3 regions of the Leuconostoc sp. LN180020 genome follow, and region 2 is predicted to be linked to each of the others. Evidence: riboswitches for the same ligand, from Rfam matches in the RefSeq annotation. Region 2 holds a riboswitch; each other region holds the start of a gene.

Region 1 (10,820 bases), 770 kb from region 2:
GCGCAGACTTTGCTTATACAATTGATGGTGGGCCCGTTGGCGAACTAGAATGGGAAACTTTCTCTGCCGCCGGTGCAACTGTTACCATACAGGGGCGTAATGTTCATCCTGGCACAGCCAAAGATACGATGGTAAACGCGATACAAGTTGCCTTTGATTTTCATGCACAGTTACCGGAAAAGGAACGCCCAGAACATACTAGCGGACGTGAAGGATTTTGGCATGTGATGTCAATTACAGGTAATCCAGAGACAGCTGAGTTACGTTATATTGTGCGCGATCATAACCGTGCTAAGTTTGAAGAACGCAAACAAAGAATGCTGCATATCGCTGAAAACTTGAATAAAGTCTTTGGTACAGAACGTGTGACAGTTTCACTTAATGATCAATACTATAATATGGGTGAGATACTTAAAGATGACATGCAATCTGTTAATTTGGCTGAGCGTGCAATGCAGGCTTTGAATATTGAGCCAATTATCGAACCAGTTCGTGGTGGCACTGATGGTTCTAAGATTACATTCCTGGGTCTCCCAACGCCAAATCTTTTTGCTGGTGGTGAAAACATGCACGGCCGCTTTGAGTTCATTTCAACAACTGTTATGACACAAGCAACCGAGACTATCTTGAAAATTATTGATATGGCACAAGACACAACACAAGTTGACTAATATGATATCTATCTTAGTAAGAGCTATTGTTTGAAGACGCAATAGTTCTTTTTTGGTACAATAAAGAATAGAACATTTTTTGGGGGAATTTAGTATGAAGAAAAAAATACTAATGATATATCTTCCTATACTAGTAATTTTAATTGGGTTAGGATACTTTTGGTACCATTGGCAAACAAATGCCACAATACAACGTGCAACACCAAGACAAGCAGCAAAAGTAGCCAAGGTAAGCGCCGTTAATTTTGTGGCATTAGGGGACTCATTAACAGAAGGTATTGGCGACGATAAAAACGAGCAGGGTTATTCGGGACGAATTGCTCAAAAAGTTAAACAGACCTATGGTGTTTCAGTCACAATGCAAAATTTTGGTTTAGCTGGTGATCGTTCAGATCAGATAAGAAAGCGGCTGAATCAAAAAGGCAATATACAGGTCGCAGTACAACATGCTAATGCTATTATTTTAACGGTGGGGGGCAATGATTTACAACAATTACTGTTGCAAAACATGTTTTCCAAAACACCGGAAGATTTGACGAAAACTGTGGTAAGGGGTAAACAGGCATATCAAGGGAAACTCACATCATTATTTAGTGATATTCGTCGACTAAATGCGCAGGCCCCTATCTTTATTTTTGGAAATTATAATCCTTTGTTTGTTCACTTTCCAAAACGTACAGACTTTAATCAAGATGTGATGCTTTTTAATGCGGTTAACCAGAAGGTTGCGCGACACGATAAAGCTAGTTATTATGTTGGGACATTTGATTTAACGTACGGTCAATATCAGACAAAAGCCGATAGAGAACGGTTAGTTGAAGAATTTGATAAATCAGATTTGGGGAATGCTGATTTTAAAGATATCCAAGCTGTCTTAGAAGACAAAAATAACGTGTCAAATCAATGGATTAGTACGATAGATAATTACCATCCTAATCATATCGGCTATAATTATATGGCCACACAACTTTTTGAATATTTGCGAAAGGAACAAGTCACATGGCTAACCAAACATTAACAAGGGGAAGTCAACCGCGTCAAAAAAAGTCACCATGGTTCTGGGCTTTTTGGACGCTATTAGGAATTATTATTATCACCTTGCTAGGCAGTGGTTTCGTGGCCACCCAAGCTGTTAAAGTGACAGATAGCCAATCAAAAATTGCTAGTACAGATGCCACATTTGACGTTACTTTGAATAAGAAGCAGGTTAATGCTTTAGTAGCATACTATCTTAATGATTCCCGCACATCAAACTATCAATTCCGGGTCGAAGATAATATTATGATGTATGGCAGTTCTAAATTTTTGGGGCAGACTTTTAAAATTGGGATGATCTTATCACCTGAGGTGACCAAAAACGGCAATATTATTTTAACAGCTAAAAAAATGGCCATTGGCAATTTACCATTACCTATCAGCACTGTGATGTCTTATGTTAAGACAAATTATCATGCACCTAAATTTGTCACTATCAATCCAAGTAAGCAACAAATATTTGTTGATATGACGAAATTGCCCGTTGTGAAGGGCATGTCATTTCGTGCTAAGATAATTGACCTTAAGACAGATCAATTTGTTTTTCAGGGAGGATTAGTTCATGATCAAAAGTGATCGATCATTTTATAACTGGCTGATGACGCAACGTAACCCAGTTGCAACAGATGATATACAGCAATTTGCTAACAATGCCTTTTTGGATTCTACTTTTCCAAAACAGAGTGTTGACTTTGATGATATTTCCAATTATTTAGAAGAAAACACAACCTACTTAATGAGTATGGTGACTTTTGATCAAGCATGGGAATTATTTCAAGCACAACGATAAAAAAGGAGTAACGTTGCCAGCATATATGGCAATATAAAAAATCTCATGGCACAAATTATTCAATGGTTCCCTGGGCACATGGCGAAAGCCTTTCGTCTCATGCGGGAAAATTTAAAGTTAGTTGATGTTGCTTTTGAATTGGTTGACGCCCGCATTCCGGACAGTTCTCGTAACCCTGAAGTCGACAAATTAATCGGTGGAAAACCACGTTTACTGATTATGACCAAAGCCGATTTGGCTGATCCTGAGCAAACACGACAATGGAAAGCAAAGTTCGAATCAGACGGTCATACTGTTCTTGTCTTAGATACACGAGATCCAAGAACGCCACAATTAGTAACCAAGGCGGCACGTCGTGCTGTTGAAGCAAAAACAGCAGCGCAATTAGCACGTGGTATTCAAGATCAACCGATACGTGCGATGATTACTGGTATCCCAAACGTTGGAAAGTCAACCTTGTTGAATCACTTGGTCATGAAAAATGTGGCGCCAACTGCTGACAGACCAGGTGTCACGAAAAAAGTGGCTTGGCTAAAAACACCGACAAAATTAGAACTGTTAGATTCGCCTGGTGTTTTATGGCCAAAATTTGAAGATCAGGCCATTGGTATGAAGCTTGCATTAACTGGTGCAGTAAAAGATACGATTTTTTCAAAAGATGACGCAGCGCTCTTTTTAATTAGTTTTTTCAGAGATTATCGCCCAGAAGCAATTGTAGCGCGGTATCATTTAGAAGAAAATGCTTTTGAACAAGACAATGTTCAAATTTTATTAGCTATTACTAACAAGCTTGGATTTAAGGACGATTATGACAAAGCTAGTGAGCGACTACTAAACGATTTACGTAAAGGTAAGCTAGGCGCGTTCACATTGGATGAACTGTAAACTTCACATGACTGAAACAATTGCGACAATTAAAGAAAAACTAGCCAGTCTAGCAGACCCTCATGATGCACGTTTGCAGACCTGGCGACAGGATAAGCGGTGTGGTGTCCAAAAAGCAATAGCGCTTTGGGAAAAGCGGTTGGCGCTAGCACGAAAAAAGCAGGCTGATTTTAACCAACGCTTTAATTTTGAACGAGATTACTGGCTAAAAGGCGTTGAATTAGTAGCAGGCGTTGACGAAGTGGGTCGCGGACCATTAGCGGGTCCTGTCGTTGCAGCAGCAGTTATTTTACCACACGATTTTAACATCGTTGATGTTATAGACTCAAAGCAAGTAGCCCAGCATAAGCGAGAACAGTTATACGAAATTATTCTAGATCAAGCTGTTTCAATTGGTATTGGTAGTGTTGATGCGAAGACGATTGATGAAATTAATATTTATGAGGCAGCGCGTCAAGCGATGACGGAAGCAATCAATAACTTGGCACCACAGCCACAGGCACTATTAATTGATGCCATGCAAGTTTATTTGGATATAACACAACAATCTTTAATCAAAGGGGATGCCAGAAGTAATTCAATTGGTGCAGCTAGTATAGTTGCGAAAGTGATACGTGACAAAATGATGACGGACTATGATAAAGTATATCCAGGTTACGATTTTGCCCAAAATGCGGGGTATGGGACTAAAAAGCATTTAGCAGGGATTGATAAGCTTGGGGTCACACCAATTCATAGGCGGTCATTTCAACCTGTTCATGATGCGATTGTAAATAAAAAGAACTGTTAAAGCAGTTCTTTTTATTTACAATAAAGTGACTTCTCGCTTATTAAGTTTTATTTTACCGTCTCGCGTTAGTTTATTAAATAAGCGGCTTAGTGTTTCCGGTGTAATATGTAGCGAGGCAGCAAGTTCTTTTTTGGTAACGTCTAGATGAAATGTTTTGCTCATACGAATTGCAGATAAATCTTCAAAGTATTGTACGAGTCGTTCATCAGCATTTTGTAATGATAAACTAATTTGACGTTGTTCAAGCGCCGTCAGACGTTCTCCATAAGTATTCAACATTTTTAAAGCCAATGAAGTATTTCGGTGTAATAATGCTTGGAAATCTTTTCGACGAATCATGCAAATGGCAGAATCAACTTTAGCGCGTGCAAAATGATGATGTTTAGCATCTGTAAAAATAGATGCTTCGATATCCATTTGGTGATTAGTTAGTGAATAAAGCAGTAACTCTTGGCCGTTATCGTTCACGTTAAAAATGTCAACTTGACCAGAATCGACGACGAAAAGCGCTGATAAATCATCGTCTGGTTCATAGATATAGCTTCCAGCTGAATATTTCTTTTGATGTGTTGAGATAGTGACCAGTTGTGCAATAATATCGTCAGGCAAATGCGAAAAAATCGGAGCAGCTTTCACACAAGCAAATTCAGAATGTGACATATTTCACTCTTTCTTGACATGAGTCAATTTTTTGTTATTCATTTGATTATACAATAGATATATAAAATTAGTTGGTAATCTTTTGGAGGCAGTATATGAAAGTCATTATTATTGGTTCGACACACGCAGGCACAGCAACAATAAAATCTATTTTAAAGCATAATAGCGGGGTAGAAATTGATGTTTATGAGAAAAATGATAATGTGTCGTTTCTTTCTTGTGGCATTGCTTTAACAGTACAAGGTGAAGTAAAAGAAATCAATGATTTGTTCTATTCTTCGCCTGCTATACTTGAAGAAGCAGGTGCTAATATTCACATGAACCATGAAGTAACTGCTGTTGATACCATTAATAAAACAGTATCAGTCACTAACTTGGTGACAGGCGTATCATCAGTTGAAAGTTATGATAAATTAGTTGCGACAACTGGATCTTGGCCAATTATACCGCCAATTCCTGGGATAGAAGATCAACGTATTGTATTGTCTAAAAACTATACGCATGCGAAAGCCTTAATTAATTATGCTAATGATGATCGTATTAAGCGAGTGGTTATCATTGGCGGAGGTTATATTGGCACAGAATTAGTCGAAGCTTTCAATGTCAAGGGGCGTGAAGTGACGTTGATTGATAACCAGCCAACGGTGTTAAACCGGTATTTTGATCACGAATTTACTGAAAATGTCGCTGAATTATTTCAATCTCATGGTGTGGCTGTGGCAACCGGTAAAATGGTTGAAAGTTTTGAAAGTCAAGATGATGCGGTTATTGTCAAAACAAATGACGGGAATTTTTCAGCTGACTTAGTTGTGATGTCGGTTGGCTTCAAACCAAATACTGGATTGTTTGCGGGACAACTAGGTATGACTGGCAATGGCGCGCTATTAGTCAATGATTACATGCAAACAAGTAATCCAGATGTCTTTGCTGCTGGTGATTCAGTCGCGGTGCATTATAATCCAACAGGAGAGAATGCGTACATCCCCTTAGCGACAAATGCAGTACGTCAGGGAACATTAATTGGCTACAATCTTATGTCACCGAAAGTTAAATATATGGGAACGCAATCAACATCCGGACTAAAGTTATATGATTTAAATATGGCTTCATCTGGCTTGACTGCAGCCCACGCGCAAGAACTAGGAATCGATGCGGATAGCATCACGATGACAGATAACTTCCGACCAGAATTCATGTCATCAACGGAGCCAGTTTTGATGAGTATTACATGGGAACGTCAAACACACCGTATTTTAGGTGTACAATTGCAAAGTAAATATGACATTGCACAGTCTGCCAATGTTGCTTCAATTGCCATTCAAAATCGCATGACATTGACCGATTTAGCATTCGTGGATATGCTATTCCAGCCTTGGTTTGATAGACCATTTAACTACTTGAATCTTTTAGCGCAAGCAGCCCTAGATAAGGTTGAAAGCGAATAAAAAAGCACACCTATTCTGCGGTGTGCTTTTTTATTAATGTTTGTTAGCGATACTTATCTGTTTTTTCAGCAATTGTTAATACATTGCCATGTGGTGACATATTAATTTTACTGTAAATCATAACAGGAATATCGGTTATTTCTGCCGCAACAAGTGGTAAGGCCTTTAAAATAGTCATCAGTTGGTCATAATCGCCTTCAAGTGTGGTTTCGAAAGCGCCAACCTGATAAGCAATGCGTGTGTCATTAATATAATCAATAACGTGATCGACTATACGGATGACATCGGATTTATCGGATGTCATCGGTAATACTTGAACAGCTATGCTAGCGTTAATTTGTACCATCATACTTCTCCTTGGGTTCTATGCATTGAAATGGTGCAATAGAACATGTTAAATGAAGTCCTCCCATAAGCGACATTGAAATCCCACATCAAAATATTGAAGCATGATGACACAAAATTATTGATTGCTTCGTAATCTTCCTACGCTAGAATGAACTAGATCAGGTTATATGGGTATATCTCTCAGCCAATAAGGCACCCCAGATTACACGTTAATTGCGTTGTCTGTACTTCGACATCTTATCATAAGATATGATAATGGACAATGAGATATGATTACTACTTGGCTGTGGATTTACTTTATCGTATAAGGCGCGTATACTGACTACTTATAAATTAACTTTATAGTAGTCATGAGAATATTTGGGAGTAGTAGGTTATGTTGTATTTTATTGGGTTATTTGCAGGTTTTTTATTAGCTAATCAAAGTCCTATCAACGCAAAACTGGGTTTTGTTTTAAAATCACCTTTGCGTTCTAGCTTACTTTCTTTTACAGTGGGAACATTTTTTTTGATACTTATTTATTTTGTTAGTGGACAACAACAAGTTAACCTGATAAATGTGGCCTCCAATAATCCATGGTGGATATGGTTTGGTGGCTTATTGGGCGTTATCTTTTTAACGTCAAATATTTTAATGTTTCCGAAATTAGGTGCCATTCAAACCATTATCTTGCCGATTATTGGTCAGGTTATCATGGGTGTAGTGATCGATACTTTTGGCTTGTTTAATATGCCGATTGGGACACTGACGGTAACTAAGGTTATTGGTATTCTCTTGTTACTAGGAGGTATTTATGTGGCTGTTGTTCTTGCTAATCGTTTTGAGGTGAAACGTGAGAAAAAGCAATTGGATGCTGATACTAATATAAATATCTGGCGTATGTGGGCCATTCTGGTTGGTGCATTTTCTGCCATACAACAAGCGATTAATGGGCGATTAGGCTATTTATTACACTCAGTAGTGGGTAGTGCTGTGATTTCTTTCTTTTCTGGGACAGTGGTCATTTTAATTGTTGTATTATTGAAAGAAAGGCGTTTATGGCCAAAAACAGTGCGAATAACTAAACAACCAGTGTGGTTATTTACAGGTGGGATTTTAGGTGCCTTATTTGTTTTTTCAACCGCTTTTCTTGTACCAAAATTGGGCGCTGGCATGACAGTTACGCTCAGTTTAAGTGGCTCAATCATTGGGTCGATAGTTGTCGCTCAGTTCGGCTGGTGGCAATCGTTAAAACAAAATGTTACACGTGTACAAATTATTGGCATTGCCTTAATGGTTGCTAGCATTGCATTGATTAAATTTGGTTAGTATCATGGGTTAACAACACGGGAATAGATTGACATATAAATAACTGACATGATAATATATAGGTATAAATGTAAGCGCTTACAAGAAAACATTCCTAGTAGTTATTGTAGAAAAGAGGTTTATTTTGAAAACTTTAAGTCACGATTTTCTGTGGGGTGGAGCTATCGCAGCACACCAGGCAGAAGGTGCATGGAATGTGGATGGCAAAGGTGTGTCAATTGCTGATGTTCTTACAGCAGGTGATGTGTCACATCCACGAGAAATAACAGATGGTGTGATAGCAGGAAAAAACTATCCAAATCATCATGGCATTTATTTTCATGATACTTATAAGCAAGATTTGCAATTAATGGCAGAGATGGGGTTTAAGGCTTTTAGAACTTCCATCGCTTGGACACGTATTTTCCCTAACGGAGATGACGCTGAGCCTAACGAGGCAGGCCTTGCTTTTTATGATGAGATGTTCGACGCCATGCGACGGCTAAACATTGAACCGGTAATTACACTTAATCACTTTGAAATGCCATATCATCTAGTTACAAAATATGGTGGCTGGCGTGATCGTCGTGTTATTGATTTTTTTGTCCGTTATGCTGAGGTCGTTTTTAATCGTTATAAAGATAAAGTTACTTATTGGATGACGCATAACGAAATTTCTAATCAAACGGCTATGAAACATGAGGCTAGCGGTTTTCTATTGTGGACTAATTCGGGTATTGATGGCAAAGAGATGTCAGTTGATGAACGTATTGAAGCCATGTCACAAGCAGCACATTATGAGCTAGTTGCTTCGGCCAAGGCTGTGGCGCTTGGGCATCAGATTAATCCAGCATTTAAAATTGGTGGTATGGTTAACGTTGCACCATTTTATCCAGTATCTCCCAAACCAGCAGATATGTTAGCTTATCAAAAAGCACGTCAGTTTAGAGACTGGCTCAGTGATGTTCATGTCCGTGGCAAGTACCCAAACGAACTTGAAGCCTATTACGAAAAAACTGGTTATCGTCCAGATATCACAGCCGAAGACCGTGACGTGTTACAGGCAGGAACAGTTGATTATCTTGCCGTGTCTTACTATGCAAGCAGTACGGTTGAAACAACAACTGATGAGCCTAAAGTCGGTTATACCGACTATGAAGATGTTACTAATCCTTATATTAAGACATCAGACTGGGGATGGGGATTAGACCCTGAAGGCTTACGCTATACATTAAACGAACTAAGCGAGATGTATCCAGATACACCAATTATGATTGTTGAAAACGGCTTAGGTGCCTACGATAAGATTGAAGATGGTGAACAAATCCACGATGATTATCGAATCAGCTATTTATCAGCACACATTCAAGCCATGATGACAGCTGTAGAAATCGATGGTGTCAATGTAATAGGTTATCTTAGTTGGGGCCCAATTGATATTGTTTCTGCCGGCACAGGTGAAATGAAGAAGCGATACGGTTATATCTACGTCGACCTAGATGATGAGGGGGAAGGATCGGGCAATCGTATTAAAAAGGACTCTTTTTATTGGTATCGAAAAGTAATTGAAACAAACGGTCAGGTATTAAAACAACAAGCATGATAAAACATCTGTTGTTGTGATGCGATAATTATCGTATTACAACCGATACAAAAGGTATAGGTAATAATTATGGCTAATATCTCAAAAGTATTAAATGATAAAGTTATTCCGATAATAATGAAATTTGTTAATACGCGTGCGATTACTGCGATGAAAAATGGGATGTTGTATCCCATACCATTCATTATTGTTGGTGCCATTTTCTTGATTTTAGGTCAGTTCCCTTACAAGCCAATCGCTAGCTATTTTACTAGCGTTGGTTTAGATAGTATTTTTATGCAGGCATATAATGGTTCATTTGCCATCATGGCTTTGTTTGCAGTCTTTGGCATTGCTTATTCATGGGTACACGATTCTGGTTATGATGGTGTACCAGCGGGTTTGCTTGCCATTGTTGTTGATGTTATCCTACAGCCCAATACAATCAATACAGTGACTAATGCCATTCATCCCGACAAAACATCTACCGCATGGTTGGCTAACAACGCCATTGACAAGGCTTGGCTCGGTGGAAAAGGTATGATTGTTGCCATTATTGCGGGTATGATTGTTGGTTGGATTTATACTTGGTTTATGAAGAAAGGCATTACGATCAAATTACCAGAACAAGTCCCAAGTAATGTCGCAGCTTCGTTTACTGCATTGGTTCCAGCCGCAGCGATTATAACAGGTGCAACAGTTGTGTATGCCATCTTCTCAAAGGCTTGGCACACAACCTTTGCAGAGTGGATTTATTCGGTTATTCAAACACCACTGCAGCATGCTTCAGATGGCCCGGCTGGTGTGTTTATTATCACTGTGATTCCAGTCTTTCTTTGGTTCTTTGGTGTCCATGGTTCAATTATTGTTTCCGGCATTATGCAGCCGTTGTTACTCGCTAATAACGCAGATAATTTAGCATTGTATCGCGCAGGTAAATTATCGTTGGCCAACGGGGCGCATATTGTCACACAATCATTCTTCGAACAGTTTATTACGGTTACTGGTGCCGGAGTGACGGTCGGTTTACTGGTATTCATGTTGGTGGGCGCTAAATCCGTGCAGATGAAGACTTTGTCTAAGCTCGAATTAGGCCCGGCTATGTTCAATATTAATGAGCCAATTTTGTTTGGTATTCCAATTGTCTTGAATCCAGTCATGATCTTACCCTTCATTTTATCACCAGTTATTACCGGTTTCGGTACGTATTACGCCATTAAATTTGGTGTCATTCCACCCTTAAATGGTGCTTATGTTCCATGGACAACGCCGCCAATCATCTCTGGATTTATTGTAGGTGGTTGGAAAGTGATGTTGTGGCAAGCG
Region 2 (10,820 bases):
ACTAAAAAGAAAGTCAAAAAGAGGTATAAACATGGGTTACTCACAGACCTGGGATTTAGAAAGTATCTATCCCGGCGGCATCAGTTCACCAGCTTTAGAGGCAAAATATCAAGCAGTAGCACAGGATATTAAATTGTTTGAGCAGGACCTCATATCAGCAGAAACTTCAGCTGATAGCCTTGCCGATTTATCTGATTTAGCGCAAAAAATTGGTTCTGGGTTGGGCACAATCAGTATTTTCATTAATGGTTGGGCTTCAGTTGATTATGGCAACAGTATTTATGGCCCTCATTTTGCTAAACTAGGTCAACTGTTTGCTGATTTTGCTACACCCATGAACAAATTCAAAAAATTATTGTTAAGCTTGAACGAATCAGCGTTTAGAGATGTACTAAAAACACCTCGCTTAGAACCAATCGCTTTTTACCTTAGCGAATTGCGAACTGATGCAAAGCGACTACTCGATGACCAAACTGAAACATTAATCAACCAATTTGATTTAGACGGTCAGCAAGCTTGGTCACAGCACTATGATACAATTTCAGCCGGCTTATCGATGACTTATACAGATGACAATGACGGCAAAACACGTCGCATTTCTGCAGGACAAGCACTCAATATGTTAGATGGCGAACCCGATAACAAAACGCGTGCCAACATTATGACAAATTATGAGAAAATGTGGGGCAATGCTGAAAACTTAACTGCTGATACACTCAATCATTTGGCAGGTTTTCGTTTAACTAATCAAAAGGCACATGGCCGTCAATCACACTTAGAACAGCCATTAGAAATGAATCGTATGTCCCAAGCAACACTAGATGCCATGTGGTCGGTTGTTGATAATAATAAAGCCATGTTCAAGCCTTATTTTGAACGTAAAAAACAACTGCTCGGTTTAACGCAACTTGGCTGGCAAGATCAAGTTGCGCCACTGACATCCATTGGTAATTATCAACCCGCCGAAGTGTCTTATGACGATGCAGCAGATTTTATTGTGACACAGTTTGGCAAATTTTCTCCTAAAATGGCTAGTTTTGCTAAAATGGCATTTGAAAAGCGTTGGATAGAATCTGAAAATCGTCCTGGCAAGCAACCAGGTGGTTATATGGAATCTGTTCCTGATTTGCATGAATCCCGTATTTTCCTGACTTACACTGGCTCTGTCAATGATGCAGCAACAATTGCACACGAATTAGGACACGCTTTTCATTCTGCACAGCTAACGGATTTACCTCTTTGGCGTGATGCCTATGCGATGAATGTGGCTGAAACAGCCTCAACATTCGCTGAGTTAATTGTTAACGATGCAAATGTTAAGGCAGCAACTTCTGATGCCGAAAAGCTCGTGCTGCTTGATGCGAAAATGACAAACCCTATTGCCATGTTTTTAAATATTCATGCACGCTTTTTATTTGAGGATGCTTTTTATAAAGAACGTCAGCATGGCGTCGTTACACCGCAAAAACTTAATGCACTGATGGATGAGGCTCAAATTTCGGCGTTTGATGGCATCCTAGATATACGCCATCCACATTTTTGGTCCTCAAAACTACATTTCTTTATCGATTCCGTGCCATTTTATAATTTTCCGTATACCTTTGGTTATTTATTCTCAGCTGGCATTTATGCTGAAGCCCAAAAAGATCCTAATGGATTTGAAGATAAGTATATTGCGCTGCTTCGCGACACAGCTAACATGACTTCAGAAGCACTGGCACAAAAACATCTTGGTGTTGATTTAACGCAACCTGATTTCTGGCAAGCAGGTGCTGACCTGATTCAACAAGACATCAACGACTTTTTGAGATTGTCGGAACAATTTATTTAAACAAAAAGCCAAGCACAATGCTTGGCTTTTTGTTTATTTATATTTTTCTTCCAACTGACTCATCCATAGGCCTATACTAGTACCTATCAAGAATAATAACGCACTAGCAATGCCACTGACCAGATTAAAACCACTATAATCGGCAACTGGTGGCACAATAATTAATACAGTTGAGACAATAACAATTCCTAAAATCACATGATACACTTTCGCATGATACTGTCTAATCAAAAAATGCATAATCTTTGATAGTAAAAGAAGTGTCACTAAACCACCTAGTGTGATGGGGATGAAAACCCCCGGATCAGCACGCTTAAAACCCTGAATCATTGGCTTAAACAACCCGAGATACAGCAGAAAATTAGAAGGGCTTAAACCAGGTACAATGACCCCTAATGCAATTAAGCCGCCAGCAAGTAACCAAGAAAAGAAATTAACTGGTAATTGGCCAACTAGTCCTGCGACATTATATAAGAACACACCACCAATAATAATTGTGGCAAACAATACCAACCAATCGGACCAATGACGACCTGTCTTGCTACTTTCTTTAAACAAAGTTGGTAAAGTCCCCACAATTGCCCCAGCAAATCCCCACAAAACAACTGCCTTATAAGTCGTCAACAAGTAGGACAACGGGTTGCTAAGCAAAATAATACCTACAATGCCACCAAGACCAACCGGCAAGAAATACCAAAAGTCACGCTTAAAATTTTGACGTACATGAGCCATAAAATCTAACATACGTTCATACAAACCAAGTATTGCTGCGAGTACACCACCTGATACGCCTGGTAAGATAAAACCAAGTGCGATAAATATACCCTTAACAAAACGGCTAATCCAATTTTTAATGATTTGATTTTCCATAATAATAGCCTAACATATTTTTAGAATATACTCATTAAATATGTTTTTTCTTATTATGTCCTGTTGCGCCAATCTGCTAATGTTTTTTGGATATCTTCACTTTGACTAATCATGCTAATCACCGCTGCCCCGTCTACGCCCGTTGATAAAACCTTCGATAAATTATCACGTTGAATCCCACCAATAGCTACAATTGGGTGATGCGCGATGCGAATCAATTGGCTGAGTCCAGATATGCCAATTGGCGGTTTGGCATCTGACTTACTCGTTGTTGCAAATATTGGGCCGACACCTATATGGTCAATACCCGCTACATGAGCAATTCGCTGGTATTCTTGCTGGTTAGACACGGAAACACCGACAAACAAATTGCCAGATTGTTTAATATTATCAACTGGCCGACCATCATCTTGACCAAAATGAATACCATCAGCAGCAATGGCGTGTGCTAATGCCATATCATCATCGATTACCAGAGGGACATGATATTGCGCTGTTAGTGCGCGTACTTGCTTTGCTAATTGTAACTTTTTTTGCCCAACTAACGCACCTTGCCCTTTTTCACGATACTGAAATAGGGTAATTCCACTTCGCAATGCCTGATTTAAGATTCTTAAAAATTCTGCTTCGTCAGCAACATCTTGTGTGCCCATAATGAAATACCGAGCTAACATCGTCTTATCAAATATCATAAATCACCTCTGGTTGGTTTTTTATTGTACTTTGGGCTAGGTGATTTAACGGCCCATAGCGATGACCAACCAAAATACCATCACGAATAGTTGCATCAACATAAGTCTTGGCAGCAATAATGGCAGTTTCTAAATCATGTCCTAGTGCGAGTTGCGCTGTAATTGCAGCGGAAATTGTATCGCCAGTGCCATGCGTCCGTGCTGTGTTAAAGCGCTTTGTCCTTAGCCAAAAATGGCGACCATCTGCCAACAAAATATAATCTAAAACAATTGGTGCATCCCCGTGGCCGCCCTTTAGTAGCACATTTTTTGCGCCCAACGTCTGTAACTGTTGTGCAGCTAGCATGATATCATCTGTGGTTTTAATTGATAGATGAGTTAATACTTCTGCTTCAGGTAGATTCGGTGTCACTAGTGTTGCCAAAGGCATCAACAGTGTTTTCACTGCTGAAACAGCCTCATCAGTTAATAGCTGTGCGCCACCTTTAGCAACCATAACAGGGTCTAAAATTAACGGCCCAAAGTTAAATTTAGTCATTGCTTTTGCCACCGTTTCAACCGTGGCCGTATCGCCTAACATGCCCGTCTTCACCGCACGAATTTTCAAATCATCAGCAACAGCTGACAATTGTGCCATAATCATATCTGGTGTAATCATTTGGACTTTTTGAACACCACAAGTATTTTGTGCCGTCACCGACACCACAATATTTGCCCCATAAACACCTTGAGCTGAAAATGTATTTAAGTCTGCCGTCATACCTGCGCCACCACTTGAATCTGTGCCAGCTATTGTCATAGCCTGCGGTGTATCATTCATATTTTTTCACCTCCTTTGCAATAAATGTTTCAAGCTTGCTTTCTGATAATAAGTATAATTCATCTAATACCTGATTAGCAAAGTAACCAGGTGTGGTTACTTTGTGGCTTGCTGTTAAACCAGCTAATTTCATCATAGCCATAGCACGAACAGTGTTGTCCATAGAAATTTCATCACCGTTGAATGCTCCGATTATAGCTGATAATGCATCACCCGTACCAACATTGCTAGCTAGTAATGGTACGTTAACTGGTAGCATACGCGTTGTTTTACCGTCAGAAATAACATCGCTAGGGCCACTCATTGCAATAATTGCGCCGGTTTTATTCGCGGCTAACTGTGCAATCTGCTCTATATTTCCTGATCCAACGGCATCAATACCATGACTGGCAAAATCGATGCCAGCAAACCAGGCAATTTCGGCAGCATTACCACGAATAATATCAACTTTACTATTTGTGAGCAACTCTTGAACAGGAACGCTTCTAGACGGTATACCTACCGCAACAGGATCCAAAACCACTACTGTCTGTGTTTGATTGGCAATTTGTATCAGCTTTACTGTCTCAAGCAGCTCTGCTCGTCGCCAAGTACCAGTATTAACTACCACGGCATCACTGACAGCAACGAGATCTGAAAATTCTGCCACTTCTCGTGCCATAATTGGCGAGCCACCAATAACATTAACAGCATTTGCAACAAACTGCGGTGTCACATAGTTAGCATAATTAAATACTAAAGGTGTTGTTTCTTTTAATGTTGATAACTTCATAGTTTTAATTCTCCAATCAATTGCGACAAAATTTTTGTGCCCGCCACAGCTTTTAAAAACAAATAAGCTAGTATGGCACCAAAAACCGATGCTGGCAGAAAAAACGGTATATAAAAATAAAAATGTGGTACTTTAACATGATAAAGCCAAGTCATTATTGGCGCGGAAACGATAGCTGAAATAATGCCTGTCCCAACGATTTCACCCAGAACTGCGGCTAGGTAATTGTCCGTTAGACGATATAATAGACCAGCTAGCGCTGCACCAAAAACCGCGCCTGTAATAGCTAAAATTGGGCGTCCTTCTAATACCATCCGCATGCCACCTGTTAAAAAGGCAACACCAATTGCATACCAGGGTCCTAGTAGTACAGCTGTAATAACGTTAAAAAAATGTTGAAAAGGGGCCATATTAGGTAACACAACAATACTAGACGTTGCAAACGATAGTGCGGTTAACACACCAGCTATGCTGATTTGACGTAATGTTTTATGGCTACCCGATTTTACTGTTATCTCCAAAACATACTCCTTTTACCTATTAGCATGCCACCATATGAGCAATCAAAAAGCCGCCACTTATTTACGCTGGAAATAAGTAACGGCTACCAAAAAAACGTGCTTTATTAGTACCATTAGTGTATCTCCCTTCGCGCGCATGACCACGATCAGGTTCAATGGGTATTTCTCAGCCAATGAAGGCACCCCAGATAGGTTTATTTAGTTTATGGCATAATTGTAACCTAGCTTAACACGATATGCAAGATTCAATTTAAGGCTTACCATGTTTTATCATCAAAATCACGCATTTGCTGCGTCAATGATAATTGTGATTCAGAGGTCACCCGACTATAACTTGTAGTATATGGGTTTTTCATTAAGTGTTTCATTTGTGCAAATAATTCACTGGCTAAAAAATCAGCTAGTGCATCGTGATCCGGCCAAAAAGTCCATAGCATGAAGTCAGCTTTACCATTACTATTTTGCGCTAAAATTGCGTGGTTCGGCACGAGTTGCTTGATTAATTCATCGTTATGTTCTTTGCTTTGAAAAGCAATTTGATGTACCACATCGCCAACTATGGGCGACTTAACGATGCGACTATCAAAAGACATTGGTCTCTGAAATTTCGCAACCAAGTCAGGAGCGTCCAACAACAAGACGTTTGTTCCAGCTAGTTGTGACTCTTTACCCAAATAAAAAAAGTTGTCTGGATGTTGCGCTTGCATTGCAAGTAATGTTGCAGGTTCTTGTTCCGGTGTTAAAATTAAATTGATTTTCATAAGAATGGCTCCTTTAACGCATTCACGACATTTGATGATAAACGTGCTTGATGAGATAAAATAAAGTGTTGTACACCAGAAAAAGTTGTCAAATCAACCTCAGGTTTAATAACATGGGCAGCAGCAAGCTTTTTCGCAAAGGTTATATCAGCCTGCGTCATCATACTAACGCCCCATGAATCATTTAATAAAAGTGACTCCCATTGATTTGTCAATATTGCCTCGGCGCGTCTGAAACGACTGTCTTTATCAATAAAGCTACGTAAATCCATCGGCTCTAATTTTTTATCCATATGTTCGCTTAAAATTTTCCTCACCTCCTATGCCAAATCAATTGGTATCATTTTTCCAAATGGTTGCTTAATACTTAAGCGCTTTCCACGAGGTAATAGCCAATATACTTGATGAAAATTTGTTGATAAGGCAGCGTGCTCACCATCACCATCGGTTAAAATAACGATAACGGTCCGCATTGGCTCATAGTGTTTTGCTGCAAGCATATCAAAGATACATTGAAATGATGTACCCCCACCTGCATGTCTGACCCATTGTTTAATACGCTTAACAACGTGCACTGATGTATCAAAAGAAAATATTTGTATATTTGCATCGAACTGCTTCGCAATCTGTGCCACTTGCGCCAACATCATACTCACTTGGTGATTAGATATCGAAGCAGAATTATCAACAAAAATTATCAATTGTAATGCATAAGTACTGAGTTCTCCTGGCAAATCTAAACGATAGGCTTGACGTCGGTTAAATCGTGCACGTGTTGTTTTACGGCGATTAGGTATAGCACTTAATCCTGCACGTAAAATCGCTCGCCAATGACGTTTGGGTACCATAATTTCATCAATCCGTTGCTGGATACTTCCCGGCAACTGTCCTCGACCGGAACGTTGTGCATCTTTTTGTGCCTGTCTGATGACTGTCTCTAATGCTGCCTCGGCTTCATCTAATGATACACCAGCACTTTGCCATTCTTCATGGCCTGAATAATTGCCAGCATATTGTGGTAATAACTTATCATCGAGTTCCGCCAGTTGTGCAATATACTGCGCAGAATCTTGATATGGTGGTAACAGCTTACCATAAATCCCCAAGATGGTCTGTAACGTGATGGCCTCTGGCAGGTCACCTAAATGTGATGGCAAATATTGATTGACTGCTATATCCGTTCCTAAATTAACCAATTGACGACGTTGCTTTCTATCAAAAGCATAGCGAGTTGGATGAGCCCAAACAATATGTAATGCCTCATGAGCCAATGCTAATGCAACTTGATTATGATTACTAAATTGACGGTTAAATCGGGTTGGATTCACAATCAAAAACCAACGATGTGCTTGCCATCTCAGCTGCAAGGCCGTCAATGCTTTTTCGTCATCATCGCGTGCTAAATTCATCACAATATTACCATACAGCGGTGAAACATCTAAAAGTGTTTTGATGCCATCAACAATCAGATTGTTATTTAAATTTGTCATCGTGTCGCAATATCCATAATTTGCTGATACAAAACATTGGCATAATGCGCATCAGAAGCATACAAATCATCTAAAATCGGGGCACTTGTCATTTGCTTAACTAAAGCATATTGCCCATCTGGTGATACCAAACCTAATAATTCACTAAATCGCCCAGCGTTATTATCAGTAGTCATATTAGCTGTTAATAATAATGTCTTCATAACGCTTAATTTTTGAATATCGGAAAGTTTTTCAAACGTTAATCGAATTGTCTTAGGTAACTGCGGTCCCACCGGTTCTGTCTCAAAAACATCTGCTGCCGTTAGACTAGGTGTCTGTTCACGAACAAACGTCACAAATTGCGTAGCAACTTGATGGCCTAAATCACCAGCCACAATATCAAATAGCAGTTGGTCTTGCATAGGCGTTGCTAGTTGTCGTAACTCGTACAAATTATCAGATACACGTTGCCATGCGCGCGGCGTTGGGTTCAAATCAATTTGTCTGACTTCTGGATATAAGAGCGTGGCGTGCTGCGAAATAAATTGTCTTACCAGTGGATGAATGTGCTCTCGATGCTGAGTTTGTTCTTGCTTAGCCCAATCTAACCAATCAGTCACTGAAACCGACATAACCAAACGCGTGGTACGATCTTTAATGGCAGCATCGGAAGTCTGCACAGCATATTCTGAATCTTCAAACCCAGTCATCGAATCATCTGGGTTTTCTGCTAGAACTAATTTGACATTTTGGGGTAAAATCAAATCATTTATCTGACGCTGTAAAACCAAATTCATGAGCTCACCTTGCACAGCTTGTGACCCACGATTGAATTCATCTAGAAACCAAATGATGGGTTTTTCTGGGTTGGACTCAGCTTGTTGAATAATTTGAATCAACGTATGGGTATAACCAAATTGAACATCCGCTAAACGACCATAATTTTTCGTCGTTATAAAAGCCGCATCAGTTAATGGTGGTATAGGTATCGCTAAATCCCCTTTTTCAGATAGTGATACCACTGTTGTAAATAGTGTTGCATTTAAACGCTTAGCAACAGTTTGTACAAGTGCTGATTTCCCAATCCCCGCTTCGCCAACAATTGTTGGCACATTGCCACCCTTTAAGATCAAAGGCACAGCTGTTAATAATTGTTGAAATGATAATGCCATATTTTGCCCTCTTTTACTTAACTCAATTTTACCGCTAATTTGTTTTTCATGCTAAAATAAAGACATGACAAAACTACTTATTCTCGGTGCTAACGGTCAGATTGCTAAACTCGTCGTCCCTATGTTAGCTAATACCGATGTACAATCTACTTTAACTTCATTACATGGACGTTCCAACAAGAATATTCAAACACTTGACGCTGTCAATGAAACGCAGTTAGTCTCTATGTTAAAAGATATTGATATCGTTTATGCAAATATCGGTGCAGAAGGACGACAAAAAACAGCCGCCAACAGTGTTGTTAATGCTATGCATCTAGCTGGCGTGCGCCGCTTAGTTTGGGTTGCCACGGTTGGTGTTCATGATGAATTACCTGAAAAGCAAAGTGATTTATGGGCAAATATACTCGGTACAACAGATAATGAAAATACCTACATGGGTGATCAGGCCGCAGCTGTCAAAAGGATTATGACTTCTGGTTTAGACTATACAGTTATTCGTCCAAATGAATTAATTGATGATAATATCATGCAACAGTTAACTATTCAAACGGATCCAAAAGAAATAATTCAAGGTGGTCCGGTTACCCGAGTAAGTGTTGCTGAATTTATTACGCAAATTATTTTAAATCCAACAACCTACAATGGCATGTCTGTTGCTATTTCTAATAAAACAAATTAAAACACGAGCCACTAAAGTGGCTCGTGTTTTAATTTTACTTTGGTTTTTCGGCAACATATTTCCAATAAGCATCAATAATTTTAGCTGATATCTTACCGTTAGTACCATCTAAGTAGTTATTCATACCCGGAATGGCCATTGCAACAGCAAATGGTTGGCCTGGTACGTAAGCTACCATTGATTCAGTATACGTATCATGTCCATTAGTTTTGGTTTCCGCAGTTCCTGTTTTTGCGTAAACATGGGGCTGTAATTTGTGCATATCGCTACCACCCGTGTTCCAAGGATCGGAACCATTGGCTACACGTTCCATACCATTTTTAATGACTTGCCATTCATCAGCGGTAAGATTAACTTGGCCTTGAATATTTGGTGTTGCCGTCCAAACAGTTTTTTGCGTATCGCTATTTGGCATGCTTTGCTGGACAGCTCCAACGACATGTGGCGCTACAAGATAACCACCATTAGCAATTGTTGATACATAACGCGCTAATTGTAAAGTCGTATAAGAATCATATTGTCCAAACGAGGCATACAAATACTTTCCACGTGCCTCACCAGTCGTTGGTCCGCGATAACCAGCGGTCTCACCAGAAATATCAATTCCAGTCTTAGTACCTAGTCCAAACTGACCAAACCCATTGCGTAATGTTTGAAAGGCATCTGGTTGCAAAGCTAATGGTGATCCTGGACTATAGGTTTGACCGCCAATTTTCATACCTAACTGTACAAAATAAGTGTTGGAAGAACGCTCAAATGCGGTTCCAGCATCAATAGGCACTGGTGCTCCGGATTTGTTCCAGTAAGAGGTAATTTCTTGAGTACCTGCAATTTTAATACCTTGATCATTTAACACTGTGTTACTAGGTGATATAACCCCTTTTTGAAAGGCTGTTGCCATCACTGCTGGCTTAACAACAGATCCCATCACAATTGCATGATTCATATTACCTAATGGGTCAGCCGTTTTTTGACCCGTTTCGTAATTGCGATCAACACCTGCCATTGCATAAATACCGCCAGTGAAAGGATTAATGACTGTCGCATAAGCGCCTTCCACATCACCGCCAGGCACATTGTCTTCCAAAATCTTTTGAACCTCACTTTGGAAACGTGCGTTGATTGTCAATTTGACATTATCACCGGCTTGCCCGTTGTATTTAATTTGTGATGATTTAACCTGACCATTACTGCCAGTTGTCACTAGTGTTTGAGATGCTGAGCCTT
Region 3 (10,820 bases), 600 kb from region 2:
TCGCTAGGCTCGCTGATATCGTCTGCTCCGCTCGGCCTGGTTTGATACCCGCTTTTGCTAAAGTATGATACAACGACTCCGTTAGATCATGGCGCGAAAAGCCATGCACAAGTGTTGCGGGCACCGTTGCCCGTTCCAGCAAAATTGGTTCGTTATCCCCCATTCTCAAGCGTTCCATGACCAACACTTCATCATTTTCTGATAAATTCAGTTGTGCCATTTCTGAGGCCGAGGGTGAAGTCATTTTATAACTGATTGTTTGTGTTTTTGCTACGCGTCCAGTCGCTGACATCAATTCCGTAAAACTAGTCATCCCCAAAGCACGCTCGGCTACTTTCTGCTCGGCAACATAAGTCCCAGAACCAACTTTACGTTCAAGTATGCCTTCATCTACTAGTGTTTGAATAGCTTGTCTTAGCGTCATTCGTGATACGCCAAATGTTTCCGCCAACTCACGTTCAGCCGGCAGCCGTTTTTCGGACTGCCATTCGCCGGCTTCAATTCGCGCTTTTATTTGATTGTGAATTTGAATATAACGTGGTGTGGCGGATTTTGTCATCATTATTCCCTTGCAAAGCGGCGACCCATTGAGTAAGTCGCCTGTAATCGCATATCCTTCTTATTAAATAAATTGAAATCAGCATCTTTACCAATCGCGAGATGCCCTTTTTGTGTTAATCCAAATTCAAGTGCCTGGTTAACAGAACTCATCTGCACCGCGTCTTGAATACTGGCTGAAGTCATCGTTTGAATATTGCGGAAGGCATCATCATAAGCTAGGACTGACCCAGCTAAATGACCATTATCTAGACGTGCTTGTTTATCCTTTACGGTGACTTTTTGACCACCAAGTTCTGAGATACCATCACCTAAACCTTCAGCACGCATTGAATCAGTGATTAATTCAAGTCGTTGCGCACCCTTCAAGCGAAAAGCCAACTCTAACATGTCAGGGGTAATATGGAAACCATCAGCAATTAGCTCACCAGTAATTGCTTCTTCTATCATACCATGCCCGGTGACACCTGGCTCACGATGATGTAATGGCCGTTGGGCATTATACAGATGCGTGATATGCGTTGCTCGTGAATGGCACAATTGTGCGCGTGTAGCATTAGAATGTCCAATAGAAGGAACAATATGATGTGCCAACATAAATGCTTCAAAATCAGGAATGCCGCCATTTTCTGGTGCATAGGTCACTAGCCGAATGCGTTCACCTGATAAAGCATACCACTTTTTAAGTAAAGCCGTATTCGGATTAATAATGTATTCTTCTGGTTGTGCGCCCATAAAGACTTTATTAATAAACGGTCCTTCCAAATGAATGCCCTGAATCACAAGATTTTTTTTTGCAACCTGATTAATTGTGACAAGTGCGCGCTCAATGTTCTCGGGCGATTGCGTGATTGTTGTGGGAAATAATGATGTAATCCCTTCAGTAACCATCAAATTAACCATGTTATTTAATTTATCTGGATCACCATCCATCGTATCTAAACCATAGCCACCATGTTTGTGGACATCAATAAATCCTGGGACAACCAATCGTCCTGTTGCCTCCGCAATTAGCTCATCATCTGCTTGCTCTGAAAAATCTACCATATAGCCAACATCTTGTATAACATCCGTGAAACGCACATAGGCATCTGCTATATGTTGATAACCCGTATATAAATCAATATTTTTCAGTAACTTTGCCATAATTATCTGCGAGGTAGTCTAGTTACTAACACACCGCACACCACAACATGTTTATTAACGTAGACATTTGAGCACCTCTCCTCCTTGTGTCTATACTTATTATAATTGGTATAGACCGATTATGCAAATCAAGGCAATAAAAAAAACGTCAACGCGTTTTTAATTAATTTTATCTGAGTCCAAAATACCAGTTGGGTATTTATGAGCAACTTTAGATGCTGCAGCTGCAGCTAAAGCACCAACAATATCGTCTGCAAAAGTTGTTACAGCTGAGGTGGTTTTCCCTTTACGGTCAAGTTCGCCCACCAAACCAATTTTTAATTTATCGATATAGCCATAATTCGTTACCCCAATGGTATCGTAAGACATAGCAATAGCAGTGGCTAGTGTTTCATCCACACCAAACAAAGAATCATCGCTTTCAACAAGATCTTGCAATGGCGACTCGAGTAAATGTGCTTCTGCTAAACGATCAAGTTCTAAGGCTACCCAGACTTGGTGTTGTACAACACGTTTATGCAAAATACTGATAACAGCTTCTTCCACTTGCTCAATAGATAAATTCGGCAGATAAGCTTTTTCGCTATTGTAAGCAATGTCTGCAATGGCACGAATTGTAATGTGATGACGCTCTAGCTTCTCAACGGTATTTTCATAGGTTGCGTACTGCATGGTATCCCCCTTAGTCTGTTTCCTAAGTATAACGAAAAATCTTATTTTTGACAAAGACAAATTTCTACTTGCAAAATGGTAGGAGACCCTGTAAAATATATAGAGTAATTGCCCCTTGGCCAAGCGGTAAGGCGGTGGCTTCTGGTGCCACTATGCGTTGGTTCGAATCCAACAGGGGCAATTTCTAAACAGTCTTCGGACTGTTTTTTTTGGTTTAAAAACGCGTATAGTAACAATTGATTGACAGAACAAAGTCATGTTATGCTTTTTGCCATTGAATGTCGGCCCATTTTTAGATGCAAGGTTAATAAAATGTTGCAAATTCCGAACCCAAAGATGGATAAGCATACAAATTTGCCTGTGTTTCCGCTAATGTACGCCGTTCATTAATCGCTGTCACAAAATAATTAATCACTTCTTCTGCTTCAGCTGCAATGACGCTCGCGCCGACAATGCAGTCATTGTGGTCCAATACCACACGTACACGCACTTGATCATGGTAACGGAAAAAAGTAATCACATCGCTCATATCCATATCTATCACACGATAACCTGCTGTTCGACCGGCGGCAACCGTTAAGCCCGTTTGGGCGATGTGCTGTGATCCAAATACGACAATTGGTGTTGTTGGATAACTTATTGGCGCGTTCGTTTTTCCGGCAATCACTTGTGCCACATAACGTCCTTCATAGTTACCCGTTGGGACAAGTTTTGGTACTGGTGAGCCGCCAACATCCCCGACAGCATAAACATGGGAATTACTGGTACGTAAGTGCTCATCAACAGGCAAATCGGCCACCTGACAAGCCACACCAGCTGCGGCCAAATTCATCTGATCAAAATTGCCAATACGTCCAGCCGTAACAAACACACGGTCTGTTTCAAATGTTGTTCCGTTGGTTAGTTTAACGACCAAGCGACCAGTTAAAGCCTTATCAATGCGGCACACAGTAGCATTAAAATACCATTCAATCCCTGATTCCTGCATCTCTGTCATCAATTGTTGTACCAATATCTGATCAAATGCCCGCAAAGCAGTTTGTCCCTCAGTAACAATACGCGTGTGTGCACCAACCGTATTCGTAATTGTTGCAAATTCAACGCCCACAAAACCAGCCCCAATAAATGTCACGTCTTCTGGCATATTTGGCATGTTCAAAAAATCTTCTGAATTTTGTGTATAGCCTGAGCCCGGAAAATTTAATGTCTGCGGTCGCTGACCCGTTGCAATAACCCAATCACTTGCTCTAATTGTATCCTTGAAATCTCCGACACGAACAGTATCTTCATTGATAAAGCTGGCATGACCATAAAAGCGCGCAATACCTGCTTGATCCAAACCACGAATTTTACGCGGTTGCACAGCATCAACATAACGCTGTTTGTGAGCTATTAAATCAGACCAATTAATTTGTGAATAGCCATGCAAACCTCGCGTTTGTAAGGCTTTTTGTCTTTTAATGTTCTCAACTGCTGCAAGCAAAATTTTCTTAGGATCACAGCCGTAATTTGGGCAGGTTCCACCCCATAAGTATTGCTCTAAAATGACCACTTTTTTACCCAAAGCTTTTGCGGCAAAAGCGGCTGCAAGTCCTGCTGGACCAGCGCCAATAACACCAACTTCATACTGATATTCAACCATCATTTACCTCGTTACTTATATTATATCAGGCAATGTCAAGTCAATATACTGGTCGTTTTCATGAAAATAATTGCATATCTACACAATTTATGTTAAGTTTAACGTGTAGTTTTATATTTAACAATCTGGGGTGCCATTTGGCTGAGAAACACCCATTGAACCTGCTCTGGTTAGCACCAGCGAAGGGAGCATTGCGCTTTAGTGTGTATTTTAGCAAACGCATGGCTCATCTAATTGCCAGGCGTTTTTTATTTGCTAAAATTCAAGCATCAGCACACCATAACTGCACTTTGCCAGACATAAAATAGAAACTACAAAAAATTTTATGGAGGCATAACTATTATGCAAACTGTTTCAGAATCTAAACAACACCATTGGGCGCTACGCGATGTCTTACTGCTCGCTTTTGTTGCGGTGTTTATTGGCTTTATCTTTTGGGTCCTCGGCCCTGTTTATAATATACTAGCAGCTGCTTTGACACCCATGGGATTAGCCCCATTTGCTAACGATTTATTAATCGGGGGTTGGATGATGGCCGCGCCACTAGCCAGCATATTAATTCGTCAGGCTGGCGCTGGTGTATTAGGCGAGCTCTTTGCCTCAGCAGTCGAAATGTTGCTTGGTGGTCAATGGGGGGTTGCAACATTGCTCTCAGGCTTGGTTCAAGGTGTGGGTAGTGAAGCCGGATTTGCCGCTTTAGCTTATAAAGATTGGCATTGGCGAGGTATTTTCGCCTCAGCAATTACTGGTACAATTATCACTTTTATTTGGTCATTATTCCGTGATGGCTATGCTTCATATCATGTTGGTTTGTTGGTGGCCCTATTTATTACACGGTTCATTTCATTGTTTTTCTTTGGCGGTGTACTAGTTGTTGCTATTCAAAAATTAATTGAAAAATCAGGTGTCTTGCATCGTGGCTAATCTGGTTGTCAAACAGGTCAGTTTTGCTTATCAAGACACCACCGTACTCAAAAACGTCTCGATGACGTTGCGACCTGGTAGTCTCAATTTGCTAGTTGGACCTAGTGGTAGCGGCAAATCAACACTACTTAAATTAATTGCTGGTCTTTATCCAACATTTAGTGGTGGTAAACTGACAGGAGAACTAACACTTGACAACTATGCGATTCATGATATCGTCCCTTATCAACGCGTTGACCATATTGGTTATCTTTTCCAAAACCCAACCCGCCAGTTCGTGATGAAAACACCATTTGAAGAATTGCGTTTCAGTCTGGAAAATTTACAGCGTTCTCCTCAAATAATACCTAATCTTATTACGCAATCACTTGCACGTGTCGGTATGAAAGAATTTATCACGCATGACCTCATGACATTATCTGGTGGTGAAAAACAAAAGGTAGCCTTAGCAGCTATCTTAGCAGCAGACAGCGATTATCTATTACTCGATGAACCCTTTGCTAATGTAGACCCTCAATCACGGTTACAGCTCATTCATTTAATTAAGGATTATCAAAAACAAGGTAAAACCATTCTGATTGCTGATCATGATTGGAGTGGTTATGCTGATGTCATTGACGATATTTTTGTGATGTCTGATGGCCAACTCCATGTAGCAAATGCCGAAGAAAGCCATCATATTTTATCGCAGTTACCTATTGCCCCTGAAATTCATACAAAATTACCGGCAGCCCAGACTGGTGATTTAGATCTCAAACAAGTCTCCCTATCAAATGGTGACAGACTACTACTAAATGAGACAAGTTTGTCTTTTCCTACAGCTAAACGCACCCTGATTACTGGACCAAATGGTGTAGGTAAATCGACTCTTTTTTCCGCGTTAGTCAAACTTTACCCTTATGGTGGTAAAATCAGCTACCAAGGCCAAGACATTGCTAAACGCCGTATTGCACAGCATGTACGTCAGGTTGCCCTGATCTTTCAAAATGCTGAACAACAATTTATTGCAATGACAATGGCAGAAGAACTCAAACAAGCGCAAGCTACCAGTCATTTCGCCAAACAATGGTCAGATGATGTCATTACTTCCACCTTGCAACGCTTAAATCTCGCACATGTTCGCGACCATATTGTTTATCAACTATCTGGTGGACAACAAAAAAAGCTGCAAGTTTTGTTGATGCTAATTACAGGTACCCCAGTGTTATTATTTGACGAACCGCTGGCCGGACTAGATGCTGAATCACAAAAACAACTATTAGACTTAATTGCCGAAGTAACCGATAAACAATCACAGACTGTTATCATGATTAGTCATCAACTGCATGCTGTAACGGATTGGTTTGACTATCATCTCGAATTCGAGCAACAACACTTAACATTTCAGGGGGATGCCTCATGAATCCACTAATGAAATTTGGTGTTATTATGTTGATTGCGTTGGAACTAACTTTTATTAAAAGCGTCACTGTTAATTTGGTAATTATCATCGTTAGTGCCCTCATTTATACTGTCCTTAAATTGCGTTGGCAACAATGGCTTTGGCTATTGTTACTTCCAATTTTGCCTGGCCTGGGATCATGGTTCTCACTGATGTATTTTGGTACCGGTGATCATGTTCATATGGCATGGATCATGTTATCTCGTGTTTTTGCTTACTTATGGCTTGGTGGTTTATTCACATTAAAACTCAATGATGAACGTGATATTTTCCTGGCGACACTTGAGCAACGCGCACATTTAAGCGCGACATTTGTTTATGCCCTTGTTGGCGTCTTGAACTTCATGCCAGCAGTGAATCAACAAGTTAAAACTATACGCGTAGCAGCACAAATGCGTGGCCAAACACTTCATATTTGGGCACCACAGTTATATTTCAAAGCCATTTTAGCTGCGATTCGTTGGTCTCAAAATTTAGCAGAAGGTATGGTTAGCCATGGCTTCACAGAGGGGGCAACCAGAACACATCTGGCAGTTGTAAAAATCAAATTGCGTGATTGGGTTATTGCCGCGATTATCTTACTTATGTTTCAGCTACTATTATTCCCAGGTTGGTATTAAGGAGAAAAAACATGTCTTTTTCAGAAACACTTTTAGAACGTGCGCAACCTATGATGAGCGCGATTATGAGCCACCCATTTGTCGAAGCTATCGCCAATGGTCAGGTGCCTCACAACGTTTTAAATTATTATGTTGAACAAGATGAACACTATTTAAAAGATTATTTGCAGGTCACTTCATTAGCTATTACAAAAACAACGAATGCCGAAGATATTACCAATCTTTTAGCGACCGCCGCCTTTGTTCAAAATGAGTCACAAGCACATGAAGTCATGCTTGGCATCACTGGTCACCACATAGAAAATTGGCAACGTGAACCAGAAACAAAACGCTATACTGATCACATGTATGCATCTGCATATCACGGTACTTATGCGGACGCCATCGCTGTTTTGCTACCATGTGCTTGGAGTTATGCGGTCATTGGTGAACAACTCGTTTCACGTGGCGCTAATCGAGAGCAAAACCCCTTGAAAGAGTGGATTGAACTTTATGCACCACAAAAAAATTCAGATACACCTGATTACAATATTTGGCGTTTTGAAGCGCTAAACCGAGCAGTAACGACTCTAAATAATGAACAAAAAGAGCATGTTGCACAAACATTTTTATGCAGTTTAGAAATGGAATGGCACTTTTGGGAAGCTGCTTGGCAACAAAAAACATGGCAATTTCAACATTAAAAAATAACCTTGCAGGCAACCAACGCCTGTGAGGTTATTTTTTAATCATTCTAGTATGTTATTTTTTTCATTTCACCATTGTCTTTATCCATCCAATAGCGTTGATTGCCGATTACACGTTGCTGCCCTTTGACTTGCCTACCATCTGCGTCAAAATATAATGTTTGGCCATTAATCACTTGCACGCCAGTTACGGGTACGCCATCTTGGCCAAAGTCAACCCATGAACCATCAGATAGCAATACAAATCGATTACGAACTAATTCGCCAGTATCAGCGTCGTAATAACGCATGATACCATTTTCAAGACGTAAGTGGCCTTTCATTTGGATACCATTTTGGTTGAAATAGAGTTTTTGCCCTTTAATGATTCGGTCCCCTGTTACTGCAACACCATCATAACCAAAATAAGCCCATTGATTATCACCAACACGTTCAAAACGATCAGTTATCATATTACCTGAGTCTGGGTCATAGTAACGGCTTTCACCAGTAGCATTTATATGTGTTGTCCCTTTAAATTGACGACCATCGTTACCAAAATAAAGTGTCTGCCCATTAATTATTTGCTCTCCTGTTACTGCAACACCTTTATTGTTAAGATAAATCCAAGAACCATCTGCTAATTCTTTAAAGTTATTTTTGATTTGACGACCATCATCATTAAAGTAAACCGTTTGATTATTAATGGTTTGTTTGCCTGTAACCGCATTACCTTTCTCGTCTACATATAGCCAAGAGCCATCTGCTAGTCTACCCCATGATTTAAAGAGCATATTCCCTGACGCACCGTCAAAGTAATGTAAATGACCATCTGATCCTTTGACCGCCACGCCTTTTTGTTGCTTACCATTTTCATCAAAGTACTGTGTGACTGGGGTGCCATCACTTTGAATGATGGTGACAATACCCTGTGCCATGTGCCCATCTTCAAAGAAGTAATGGAAATTTTTTTGTTTATCTTGAAAATATGTGTTGTGCAGTTGCTTGCCAATATTATTATAATAATAGTACATACCATCATGTACTAGATAGGCATCTTGTAATTCGATACCATTCGGTAAAAAGTAATAATTGATGCCATTGATAACTTGGTTTCCAACAACCATTTTCCCTTTGTCATCAAAGTAGTACCAATTACCATTATCACAAATAAAGGCAGATTTTGCTTGATAGCCACTAGTGGAATAGAATGAAGTCTCCTTACCACGCGTAACAAAACCAGTTTTGGCCTTTTCACCCAATAATTGCTTTGGAAGGAAGGTCTGCGCATCTGACACATTAAAATACTGTTGTGTGCCCCAGTCCTTCAAAACATACCAAGCCCCACGCCCCTGAATGTTCGAACCGTTGAAGTACTTGGCTTCCCATGACTTAATTTGAATATCTGGGTTCATTGGCTGATCTGTGGAAATCTGTTTTTGCTGGAAAAGTTGCGGGTACTGTGTTTTTAATTGATCCAAGAAGGCCCCACCATATTGTTGCTGATAAATGCCCCCGCCAACTGTTTTTGATGCATACAAAGTATGGTCAATAACTGAACCATAAGTATGATCACCTGAACCGTCTGTTCGAATAGCCGTGACTAACTGTTCATCGGGTAGATTATAAATTTGATCTGGTACCCAGTCGTTAATCGCTTGAATCCCCTGACCATGCAATGCACGTAAAGCATCTAACAAATTATCTGCTGTCCCATACTTTGTTGGTGTGTTGTAACCAATATCATATCGATCTGTAAATGCATAACCATTTTGTACGATAGCATCTAAGAAACTTTTATCTGAGCTGGCGCGATATTGTGGTGCCATTTCAAAGCTAGTAATACCCCAATCCTTAAATAAGTTAACATTTTGAGCAATTTTAATGTTCGTAAACTCATCGGGTGTTGTTGGAAAGTCTTGAAAATTTGAAAAGCCTTCATAAATGACTTGCGAATCTAACGCTGCATTAGAATGATAAACACTCCCGTCAGTTGACTGCGTTGTTTCACTTTTCGTTCGAGCATCTTGATTTTCTGAAGCCCCTACTGGTACCCAAGCCGCAATGTACCCTGACACTTGTGGGTCGTTTACACCATATACCATGTCTGCCTTAAAAGTTAATTGGCCATTGGCGTCAGTTCGAACGACAGGTGCATTTGCATCAGTGCTGTAGACTTTTAATCCTGATTTTGTCGTCAACAAAACTGGGCGATAATCTTGGTTTTTATGTGCCGCACCCATATCCATTTTGACTTCATCTTTGTCAGATAGTTTCAAATCTGGGCGATTGTTGACAACAAGTCCAATACCTTGATAGCGTGTCTCTTGGTTACCAGAGTCACTTGCCGTCATTGCACCCTTACCATAACGAACTGATGTCATAACAGATTGTTCATCTGGAAAATAGTTCATTTTCATGGTTTGACCACCAGCAGCATACTTGATACGAGCTTTCAACAACGCATCAATGGCTTGATAGTAAGGTGATTGTTTAGCCATGTATTGGCCATCATCCGTGAACATATCACCATAATAAACACGTGGAATTGTGTCTTTATTAGTTAATAACAAAGCGTATGAAGCTGGAATATTGTAAGGTGTGTAAACTTTATCTGCTTTCAATTCATCAGCATTATAGATGTCAAAAGCCTGCTTAATTTGATCCAAAGTCACTGTTGAATCTAACCCTGTTGAGACCGGGTTGATTTTATCTTTAATAATATCAGCAATAATCGTTTGTACTTCACTGTCATGAGCTCGGATAAATGAATAATTTGGTTGTGCAACATTTTCTTTATCATCTGTAATTCGTTTGACTAAACTGTGTTCACGGGTTGGCTCAAGGCCACTCCGTTTATCATTAGGCATGTTGAGCGCGTATTTAATCGCTAAATGCAAGGGGAAATCCATTGTAATTTGCTGGTTGCCATGTGCTTTGACATAGTCTGGATCTTCATCTCCCCAGTCTTCCAAAATTGATAGATGTTGATTCGCTCTCGCGTCATTTTTGTCAACACCATAGGCAGCCTTAGCATATTCACCAGCAATCTGTAGTAAGTCAGCGTCCACATTATCGACAGCATCAACACGGTAACCATCAAAATTAGCTTGATCATCATTTTGTAAAATACTACCGATATTCATCATATA

The links. Region 2 has a riboswitch for thiamine pyrophosphate ahead of thiW (energy coupling factor transporter S component ThiW). Riboswitches for the same ligand answer to the same signal wherever they lie in the genome.
Region 1: another riboswitch for thiamine pyrophosphate. It lies ahead of FAZ25_RS07130 (thiamine-binding protein); the one in region 2 lies ahead of thiW (energy coupling factor transporter S component ThiW).
Region 3: another riboswitch for thiamine pyrophosphate. It lies ahead of FAZ25_RS04850 (ECF transporter S component); the one in region 2 lies ahead of thiW (energy coupling factor transporter S component ThiW).

The regions. Positions count from the first base shown of each region.
Region 1 covers NZ_CP039736.1:1,376,624-1,387,443, forward strand. The annotation lists gene pepT (peptidase T) at 1-671, shown strand, start outside; gene FAZ25_RS07095 (GDSL-type esterase/lipase family protein) at 766-1,689, shown strand; gene FAZ25_RS07100 (YpmS family protein) at 1,671-2,282, shown strand; gene FAZ25_RS07105 (YozE family protein) at 2,269-2,496, shown strand; gene ylqF (ribosome biogenesis GTPase YlqF) at 2,542-3,381, shown strand; gene FAZ25_RS07115 (ribonuclease HII) at 3,389-4,171, shown strand; gene FAZ25_RS07120 (Crp/Fnr family transcriptional regulator) at 4,187-4,831, opposite strand; gene FAZ25_RS07125 (FAD-dependent oxidoreductase) at 4,927-6,276, shown strand; gene FAZ25_RS07130 (thiamine-binding protein) at 6,320-6,613, opposite strand; TPP riboswitch at 6,743-6,834, opposite strand; gene FAZ25_RS07135 (DMT family transporter) at 7,001-7,933, shown strand; gene FAZ25_RS07140 (6-phospho-beta-glucosidase) at 8,058-9,515, shown strand; gene FAZ25_RS07145 (PTS sugar transporter subunit IIC) at 9,594-10,820, shown strand, end outside.
Region 2 covers NZ_CP039736.1:309,931-320,750, forward strand. The annotation lists gene FAZ25_RS01620 (M3 family oligoendopeptidase) at 32-1,831, shown strand; gene FAZ25_RS01625 (DUF368 domain-containing protein) at 1,865-2,701, opposite strand; gene thiE (thiamine phosphate synthase) at 2,755-3,393, opposite strand; gene thiD (bifunctional hydroxymethylpyrimidine kinase/phosphomethylpyrimidine kinase) at 3,383-4,213, opposite strand; gene thiM (hydroxyethylthiazole kinase) at 4,206-4,985, opposite strand; gene thiW (energy coupling factor transporter S component ThiW) at 4,982-5,506, opposite strand; TPP riboswitch at 5,613-5,703, opposite strand; gene FAZ25_RS01650 (hypothetical protein) at 5,764-6,267, opposite strand; gene FAZ25_RS01655 (hypothetical protein) at 6,264-6,560, opposite strand; gene FAZ25_RS01660 (VWA-like domain-containing protein) at 6,588-7,757, opposite strand; gene FAZ25_RS01665 (ATP-binding protein) at 7,754-8,911, opposite strand; gene FAZ25_RS01670 (NAD(P)H-binding protein) at 8,976-9,593, shown strand; gene FAZ25_RS01675 (penicillin-binding transpeptidase domain-containing protein) at 9,628-10,820, opposite strand, start outside.
Region 3 covers NZ_CP039736.1:913,538-924,357, reverse strand. The annotation lists gene FAZ25_RS04875 (GntR family transcriptional regulator) at 1-559, opposite strand, end outside; gene nagA (N-acetylglucosamine-6-phosphate deacetylase) at 562-1,704, opposite strand; gene FAZ25_RS04865 (phosphatidylglycerophosphatase A) at 1,864-2,376, opposite strand; tRNA gene FAZ25_RS04860 (tRNA-Gln) at 2,486-2,557, shown strand; gene FAZ25_RS04855 (NAD(P)/FAD-dependent oxidoreductase) at 2,681-4,018, opposite strand; TPP riboswitch at 4,135-4,224, shown strand; gene FAZ25_RS04850 (ECF transporter S component) at 4,361-4,942, shown strand; gene FAZ25_RS04845 (ABC transporter ATP-binding protein) at 4,935-6,344, shown strand; gene FAZ25_RS04840 (energy-coupling factor transporter transmembrane component T) at 6,341-7,003, shown strand; gene tenA (thiaminase II) at 7,015-7,686, shown strand; gene FAZ25_RS04830 (glycoside hydrolase family 70 protein) at 7,737-10,820, opposite strand, start outside.